Regions from separate parts of the Rhizobium sp. 01T437 genome, predicted to be linked through region 1. Evidence: predicted binding sites of a transcription regulator. Region 1 holds the regulator's gene; the other holds the start of a gene.
What was found. The regulator LexA, encoded in region 1, represses DNA repair genes until DNA is damaged. The targets are predictions, from matches to a motif close to TGTTCNNNNTGTGTTCNG.
Positions count from the first base shown of each region.

Region 2: the regulator LexA is predicted to act here: its motif matches at 1,472-1,489, upstream of AC1DM5_RS13395 (ATP-dependent helicase).

Region 1 is NZ_JBFTPM010000001.1:601,402-605,967, forward strand. Features, by position in the region: gene AC1DM5_RS03070 (methyl-accepting chemotaxis protein) at 1-80, shown strand, start outside; gene kdsA (3-deoxy-8-phosphooctulonate synthase) at 94-942, opposite strand; gene AC1DM5_RS03080 (VOC family protein) at 939-1,826, opposite strand; gene lexA (transcriptional repressor LexA) at 2,024-2,749, shown strand; gene AC1DM5_RS03090 (ComEC/Rec2 family competence protein) at 2,730-4,566, opposite strand, start outside.
Region 2 is NZ_JBFTPM010000006.1:65,568-70,133, reverse strand. Features, by position in the region: gene AC1DM5_RS13395 (ATP-dependent helicase) at 1-1,417, opposite strand, end outside; gene AC1DM5_RS13390 (hypothetical protein) at 1,532-1,810, opposite strand; gene AC1DM5_RS13385 (BON domain-containing protein) at 2,023-2,241, shown strand; gene AC1DM5_RS13380 (hypothetical protein) at 2,325-2,588, shown strand; gene AC1DM5_RS13375 (DUF982 domain-containing protein) at 2,824-3,066, opposite strand; partial or broken gene AC1DM5_RS13370 (arylsulfatase) at 3,816-4,566, opposite strand, start outside.

The sequences.
Region 1 (4,566 bases):
GCAACGAGGCGTCCCATCTCGGGCGCATGCTCTCCCGCTTCGCACTGGAGGAAAGGCGCCCGTCCCGCGCGGCAGCCTGATGCTGCCTGTCGTTCAGGCGGCCTTGGCGATCGCGTCGAAGGCGAGAAGCTTCTCGAGAAGCCGTGGCATATCCTTGAGATAGACCATGTTCGGCCCGTCACAGGGCGCGTTATCCGGGTCCTGATGGGTTTCGATAAAGACACCGGCTACGCCGACAGCCACGGCTGCACGGGCCAGCGTCTCCACGAACTGCCGCTCTCCGCCGGAGGTTTCCCCCTGCCCGCCAGGCTGCTGGACGGAATGCGTGGCGTCGAAAATGACGGGCGCGCCCGTTGCTGCCATGATTGGCAGGGAACGCATGTCGGAGACCAGCGTATTGTAACCGAAGGAAGCGCCGCGCTCGCAGAGCAAGATGTTCGGATTGCCGCTCTGGTTTAGCTTGCCGAGCACGTTCTTCATATCCCAAGGCGCCAGGAACTGGCCTTTCTTGACGTTGATAACGCGACCGGTCTTTGCCGCAGCCACCAGGAGATCTGTCTGACGAGACAGGAAGGCCGGTATCTGCAGGATGTCGACGACCTTGCCCACTTCGGCGCATTGTTCTTCAGTGTGGATGTCGGTCAGAACCGGAATGCCGAGTTCCTTCTTGAGATCGGCAAAAACCTCCAGCCCCTTCTCAAGGCCGACACCGCGTTTGCTCGACAAGGAAGAGCGGTTCGCCTTGTCGAACGAGGTCTTATAGACGAGCCCGATGCCGAGCTTGGTGCACAGTTCCTTCAACGTGCCGGCAACCATGAACGCATGGTCGCGGCTTTCCATTTCGCAAGCGCCGGCAATCAGCGACAGGCGTGCGGCATTGGAGAAGGTGACTTTGCCGGCGCCCTCGCCGACCGTCACAACGGAATTGGTAGTGGAGCTCATGATGTTTCCTCGAAAGCGAAGAGCACGCCCTGACCGGGCGCGGGCTTCACCAGAATACGGTTGCCCTTGCGTGTATAGGTCACCCCGTTAGCAGCCAAATGCGCTTCTGTCACGGCCAGATCGCCAACGGCAAAGAGGATTGCCCGGCCGCGCAGGCCGCGATCGATATTCGGCGTCGCCAGATCGAAATAGGCCTCCAGCCCCTGCGGGGTCATCAGGCTGATCTTTGCGTTTCCAGTGGGGACCTCCAGCCCGAAACTCGTGACATCAGCAGAAGCGGCTTTTACCGCCGAGCCAACGAACTCGCCGAAGGCTGTCGGGTCAGGGGCTCCGAGCGCGATCTCGGCAATGCCTGTCACGCCGTTGGCGTGGGTCTCCAGCACGTTGCGATCGGTTGGAAGCGGGTTGATGCGCTCGACAGCGAAGAGAAAGAAATCCGGTGCCCGGAGGTCGGCAGCGAAGGCAAGCCGGAAGCCGGCGATGCTTTCCGTGCCATCCGGCATTTTCACTGGGCGTTCGAACTGTAGCACAGAACCAGCACTGATGCTGCCCTTCACGAATCGAGCATGTTCATGCTTCGCATCCGCTGTCGCGAAGGCGATGGCGGACAGTCCCTCGCTACCGCAGCGGAAGCGGAAAGCCTGATTGCGGGCCGTGAAGACATTGCCCTCACGTGCCGTCTCCTCGCTCTCCTCGACGCTCGCGACACCGAGCGGCTCAAGATAGGTTTTGTCGGCAAAGAAAACGCAGGCATTCTCCGTGCCGAAGGGGTGGCGGGCATCGGGCGCGACGGTAAAGCCCAGCTTGCCCAGCCTTTCGCGGGCTAGGTCGATATCGGTAACCGGCAAAACGAGATGATCGATCGGAAGCGTGTCTTGGCTCATCGGTTCTTCTCCCAGCAATCACAAGGAGATGTGCTTCAGCAAGCCTCGTGAAGCAAGGCCAGACAGGCCTAAGGGCGATAAAAATCAAATTCTCGACAGATTGAACAGAAGTTTTACGAAAATTTAGCTACTTGCGGAACACATATGGAACATATAGTGTCCGTTCTGGATTTGTTTCAAGACTGGGGTTAGACGCCATGCTCACGCGCAAACAACAGGAACTCCTTCTTTTCATTCATGAAAGGATGAAGGAGTCAGGCGTTCCACCGTCTTTCGACGAGATGAAGGACGCACTGGATCTGGCCTCGAAATCGGGTATTCACCGGCTGATCACGGCGCTCGAAGAACGCGGCTTCATTCGCCGGCTTCCGAACCGGGCGCGCGCGCTCGAAGTCATCAAACTGCCGGAAGCCTACAGCCCGAGCCTGCAGCCTCGGCGCGGCTTTTCGCCGAGCGTCATCGAGGGCAGCCTCGGCAAGCCCCAGCCCGTAGCACCTCCTGCCTCGGCAAAGCCAGCACCTGCTGCCGATAACGGCAATGCGGTCTCCGTTCCCGTCATGGGCCGCATCGCCGCCGGTGTTCCCATCTCGGCAATCCAGAACAATACGCATGACATCACCGTTCCCGCCGATATGCTCGGCTCCGGTGAACATTATGCGCTCGAAGTTCGCGGCGACTCGATGATCGAAGCCGGCATCTTCGATGGCGACACGGTCATCATCCGCAATGGCAGCACGGCCAATCCGGGTGATATTGTCGTCGCACTCGTCGATGACGAGGAAGCAACGCTCAAGCGCTTCCGCCGCAAGGGCGCATCGATTGCGCTCGAGGCTGCAAACCCCGCTTACGAGACCCGCATTTTCCCGCCGGATCGCGTCAAGGTCCAGGGCAAGCTCGTCGGTCTCATTCGCCGCTATCACTGACCGGTGACAGATTGGCGTCTGCGAATGTGTTGCTGCGCCAATTATAGGCGCGGTGGCGTATCCAGGGTCGCCCCAATGTGTCGAATGCGGTTGCGACCTCAACTCCCTTATCAGTGAATCGAAGTTCGACAGAACCTGTCTTGCGCAGCGTCTCGCCGGTAAAGAGCAGCGCGCCGGAACGACAACGGTCGAAGCGCAATCGGACAGGGGTCACGACAATATCAGCCGTATCGCAAGCTGGCCCGAGATAGGCAGCATTGTCGATGACAGTCAGTTTCTTTCCGTTACCGAGCAAAGTGGTGCACCAGGCGCCCTTCAGGCAGGAGAAGCGTGACGGCGGGCCGACGGCGACTGCCTGTCTCATTGCCGCTCCGGCTTCATTCCGTTGATCGGGTGACAGTTGCAGTCTTTTGCCATCAGGCGCAGTGGGCGCCTTGGCAGTTTGGAGCATAACCGGCTTCCGATGCTCTTCGATGGCAAGTGCCCTATGCCATTGTTCGAAGATGAAGGCGGGCGGCTTTTCACGGTTCGAAGCCATCGCCTCTGCATCGATTATAGCGACCAGACCGCCATCTTCGGAGATGGCGATGTCGGGCATCGCCTCTGACGGAAGCAGTACAATAGCGAGCGTCGAGACCGCGATAATTGCCGTTCCCATGTGCCGCAGCCGGGTTCTGAGCAGGGTCAGCAGCAGAAATCCGAAAACGGCGGTCGGGAAATACCAGCCGGGCAAGCGGCCTACATCTATGTTGCCGCCCCACCCCGCTACTGCCTTTGCGATGGTGATCACCAGATCAAGCCCGAAGCCTACCACCGGCCATAGCCAGCCGTCCAGACCAAACGGCATCAGCAGCATTGCCAGCATCCCGGCCGGCATGACGATGAAGGTGATGACCGGCATGGCCGCGAGATTTGCCGGCAGGCCATAGGCAGTCAGCCGGTGGAAATGCTCGATCGAAAACAGCGCCGTCGAGAAACCACCGATCAGCGACGTCAGGAAAACGCCACCGAAGAAGCCACCAACCATGAAAAAGGGCTTCATGATCGGCAGCTTGGCAAAGGCATTCTCCCGCATCGGCCGCCCCTTCCAGAGGTCGTATCCGGCGACCAGGGCAAGCGTTGCAGCAAAGGACATCTGGAAACTCGGCCCCAGCACCTCCGATGGCGAGACCCCGAGGATCACGAGAGCGGATAGCGCCACGTTTCTGAGACTGATCGACGGCCGGTCGAAGAAGACCGCAACCAGCATAATCGCCATCATGATGAAGGCGCGTTCGGCGGAGACGGCAAAACCCGAGATCAGATAGTAGGCCGTCACCGCAGCGAGCGCGCCGGCCGCCGCGATCTTCTTGATCGGCCATGCCTGGGCAATACCGGGAAAAAGACTGAGGATGACACGCAGGCCGACAAAGAAGATGCCGGCGGAGAGCGCCATATTGAGGCCGGAGATCGCGATGATATGCGCAAGGCCGGATTGCCGCAGCGCCTCCGTCGTTTCATCCGAGATCGCCCGTCTCTCATCGGTGACAAGGGAGGCGGCAAAGGCCCCGGTGTCGCCGGGCAGCGTGGAGCGGATCCGATCGCCAATGCCGCTTCTCAGGCGGTAAAGCCACTCCAGGGTGGTCTCACCGACCGAGCCAGCTTGCTCCGGCTGTTCTGCAACCCTCTTCGGTGCTCCATAGAAGAAGCCGTTGGCACCAATGCCGTCAAAATAGGCATTGAAGGCAAAATCATTGAGGTGGGGGAGTGCTGGTCCTGCCGGAGGCGTGAGACGCGCCCTGCCCTCGATGACGTCGCCGAGTTCGAACGGCTGGGTG
Region 2 (4,566 bases), on a different contig from region 1:
AGGTCCAGTCCTCGCCCGAGCGCGGCGGTGCGGGCATGACGGCAAGCGCTGCCATCGGGCTCGCATCCTCGGCCATCTGGTCCAACACCTTCTGCGCGGTGGAAGGGCCAACACCTGGAAGGATCTGCATCAGCCGGAAACCAGCCACTCGGTCGCGCGGGTTCTGGGCGAAGCGAAGCGCTGCCAGCATGTCCTTCACATGCGCACTGTCGAGGAATTTCAGCCCACCAAACTTCACGAAAGGAATGTTGCGGCGGGTGAGTTCCACCTCAAGTGGGCCGCTGTGATGCGAGGCGCGGAAGAGCACGGCCTGGCTTTTCAGCTTCACGCCCTCCTCGCGATTGTCGAGAACCTTGTCGGCCACATAGCGCGCCTGATCGTTCTCGTCGCGCACCGTCACCAGCCGTGGCCGTTCCGGCGATTCCCGCTCCGTCCAGAGGTTCTTGGTGAAACGCTCGGAAGCAAGGTCGATCACCGCGTTGGCGGCGGCAAGGATCGGCTGCGTCGAACGGTAGTTGCGGTCGAGCGTGACGATATTGGCAGCCGGGCTGAAGGACGCCGGAAAATCGAGAATGTTGCGCACTGTGGCCGCGCGGAAGGAATAGATCGACTGCGCATCGTCGCCGACAACGGTCAGGCCCTGGCCATCAGGCTTGAGGGCAAGCAGGATCGAAGACTGAAGCCTGTTGGTGTCCTGATACTCGTCAACGAGCACATGGTCGAAGCGGCTGCCAATATCCTCGGCGATCATGGGTTCGGCCACCATCTGTGCCCAGTAGAGCAGCAGGTCGTCGTAATCGAGCACATTCTGGCTCTGTTTCGACTCGACATAACAGGCAAAAAGCTCGCGAAGCTGCTTTTCCCAGGTGGCGCACCAGGGGAAGGCGTCGCGCAGCACCAGCGGCAGTTCCGTTTCGGAGTTTACGGCACGCGAATAGATGGCAAGGCAGGTGCCCTTCGTCGGAAACCGGCTTTCCGTCTTGGAGAAGCCGAGATCGTGGCGCATGAGGTTCATCAGGTCGGCGCTGTCTTCCCGGTCATGGATGGAAAAGGCCGGGTCGATGCCGATCTGCTCGGCATAGTCGCGCAAGAGTCGCGCGCCGATACCGTGAAACGTGCCGCTCCAGGCGAGCGCATCCGCCATGATGCCGGAATTTTTGCCGAGAACCTCGCCGCAGATACGTTCGACGCGCCGGCCCATTTCGGCAGCCGCCCGGCGCGAAAAGGTCATCAGCAGGATACGGCGCGGATCGGCACCCTTGAGAATGAGGTGCGCAACACGATGCGCGAGCGTATTGGTCTTGCCTGATCCGGCCCCGGCGATGACCAACAGCGGCCCGGCCACATGGCTGCCGTCTGTGAGTGTGCCGTGCTCCACGGCCATGCGTTGCTGGGGATTGAGTCTTTCGAGATACATCCAGCCGTCCGGTTGGGCTTCGCGGGAGAATCAGCGCCTGCGAATAAAATCAGATGTTCCTTGGATGTTCTCGATTGGCGCCGCTGTCAAGCAGGCGTAGGTCGCCATGCACTATTACGGAAAGTCCGGCACAATCTGGCGCCGCACCAGCTTCAGGCTGCGGTCGGGCTGGAGAATATAGGTTTCGTAGACGCGCTGGCCCTGCTGATCGTAGAAGTCGTTGTGGACGGCACTGCCGATCGGCGATTTCGTCAGCTTCGTGCGCGGCGGCCCGCCATAGGTGATGCTGCCGGGAATGGGCTCCAGCGCAGGCGCGTCCGCGGCGGAACAGCCTGCCAGCAGAGGTGCGGCCAGAAGGGTCGTGGCAAGAAGTGCGGGCACCAGCGCTTTCATCATTATTTTCCTCGGCCGCAATTGCATGGGCTTCTGCCGATGGCGCCGGCAGGGACGGGAGTATCGGAGCACCACCATCGCGGCGACTATGCATCCAGCCGGCTGCGTATGGCAACAAACGTCGTCTTCTTGCGTTAAATCCCCATTAGCCAATGTCAGGAACGGTCATGGTGCCGCGGTTTCATAGCTCGCCACTCCACAAGGAAGCCTGGATGAAGGGCCACAATACGGCCGCTATGCGTGCGTCCGTGGAAAGCGCCCTGCATGCCGCAGCCGATGTCGATGCGACCGAAATCATCGTCTCCACTATTGGCCCCTCCGTCATACTCGAAGGTTTCGTAAGCCAATGGGGTGATAGTGAGCGGGCCCTGGCAATAGCCGAGGACATTGTCGGAAGCGGTTACGTGCATTGCCGCCTGCTGGTGAGATAAATCGCGATCCGCAACAGGAATTTCCAAGGAACCAACCCCCTGTCCCGCGTGTTGAAGAGCGGATTTCAATACTGGAGACAATAATGCAAACGCTTATACGCCTGTGGGCCACGGCCCTTCTTCTGGGATGCGGTGCCTTTGCCGGCTCCGCCTATGCCTCACTTGAAACCGACATGAGTTATTCGGCCCTGCCGAAAGACGAAATAGCGCTGAACGAATATACCAGCGCCGCCGTCTGCAAGCCCGCCGAACCGCATTACCTGCCGTCCTTCATCCGTGCTGCAGATGGCACAATCATCGGTGTAGGATATATTCAGGTGGAGGATGAGGATACTTCGGATTGCTGATCGAATATTCGAAGTTTCTTTCGGACGAGGCTCGTCTGCAGTCTCCCGCAGAGGGTGACGAGCCTCTAACCATCATCATGATGGCTGGCGTCGTTCTATTGATGAACAGATGAATGGCGCAACGTCTTTCGAGGCAAAGCCCTGCGCGAGCTCCGTGCAAGGTTAAGTGAAAATTAAGCATTGCTTCGTTTCGGAACAGATCGGACTTTTATTGTCCGATACCGCCGCCGAAAGCTTAATGCACTTTAAGCTTTGCTTCCTCGGCCGCCGCCATAAACTCCGCGCGGGCCTCTTCGACAGTCTTTCTTCCATCGAGTGCGGCGCGGCAGGCGCTGCGTGCCTTGAGATATTTCAATCCGCGCACGGCAGGCCAGAGATCGGTCAGGCAGGTCAGCGCGTCAAACGGTCCGTTAACCGTGCGTGCTCCCGCCTCTTCGAAACCTACCTTGATCGGACTATTCCATCGTTCAGTTGCCATCGACGCTCCTCCAGCATGTCTCGATAGAAACATTGAATGAAGCCTTCGGGTTCCTCCGCAAAGGCTTCAGAATGCTAATATTCTAGCGAGATTTTTGCCGGCAGCAATGGCGCCGATTGGCGCGGGGGATAATGCTAAAGGAGAAAACTGGTGCTGCCGAGTGGCATTGAACCACCGACCTCACCCTTACCAAGGGTTTCCGCTAGATCGCGCAAGCGATTGCCAGCCTTGAGGTATTGCCCTTGGGAATATTGGACTGCACGGATTTTGCACATTTTTCACCTATGCAGTCTTAGCGCTGGCAGCCATCTCTTTTTGGTTCGCAGTAGACGTCGGGACCAATAGAGAGGCTCACTCCACCACCAGAGATCACGCCACAACTGTGGCACCGGAAGCGTGTTGATTGCGGGAGGTTCACAAGCCATTGATATGGCCCCAATGCAGTACTCCGGCACGAAGTCCCACTCTAGTTAGAGCCTTCGAAGGCCTTCTTACTGTCTTTTTGAGTGAGATTGCGTGAAGTGGTTCGGGATGACAAAAATACGCGAGTGAATTTAGGTCTCGGCTCGTGCATAGATAGCTCGATTATGCCGAAGGCTCGTACCACTCTCGAACACTATGATGAGACTAGCGCCGCCGGTCCCTCGTAAGCATTTGCGGGCACCCCGGAAAGGGAGCCCGCCGTCCTATAGTGCCTTAGTTGTTCGCTTTGGCGAGCCTACTACGGGTAATTGCCTGATCATTTGCTCCTAGCTGGGTCCGCCCAGCTTGAAGGCAACCTTGTCGAGCTTTCCGGTGAAGGGGAAAGGCACACTGTAGTCACCGTCATCGACGGGAGTGCGGGTATCGACGCCCACGTCGAAGGTTTCATCGATTGACATGAGGAAGGGCACGGTGTGCGGGACTTTCTGGTTGGCGACTTCCTTGTCGTCCACCTTTAGCACGCCGGTGCCGCCTTTTCCGAAGCCGGGGCCATCGTAGGTGAAGTCGAAAACGATGGTGTGCTTGCCCGGTGCCAGCGCGTCCTGCCCTTCCCAGCGAAAGCGTTCAAGGTCGACGAGGTTGTAGAGGAACACCGGCTTGCCCTTAAGCAGATAGAGGCCGTAGCCACCGAAGCGGCCACCCAAAGTGGTGATCATTCCCTCTGCTCCGCCCTGGGGAACATCCACATCGGCGGTTATGGTGTAAGACTTGTTCAGGATGCTGGGTGCGTCACTAACCGGTATGCCGGACACCTCGCCCGGGTAGGTGAAGAGGGTTCGCCCTGCTGTCGCGCTCGGCCGTGGCGCAATGATGCGTGGCAGGACGGAATTGTCGAGAGGGAAGACATTGTACTTCTCAGCCTCCACCAGGAAAAGCTGCTGCAGTTCGCGCAACTTGTCGGGCATTTTGGCGGCGAGGTCGTTGTTCTCCGAATAGTCGTCAGTGAGGTTGTAGAGCTCCCATTTATAGCCATTGATCACATCCTCGGGTAGCTTCGCGGTGCCGAGGAGCCAGGGT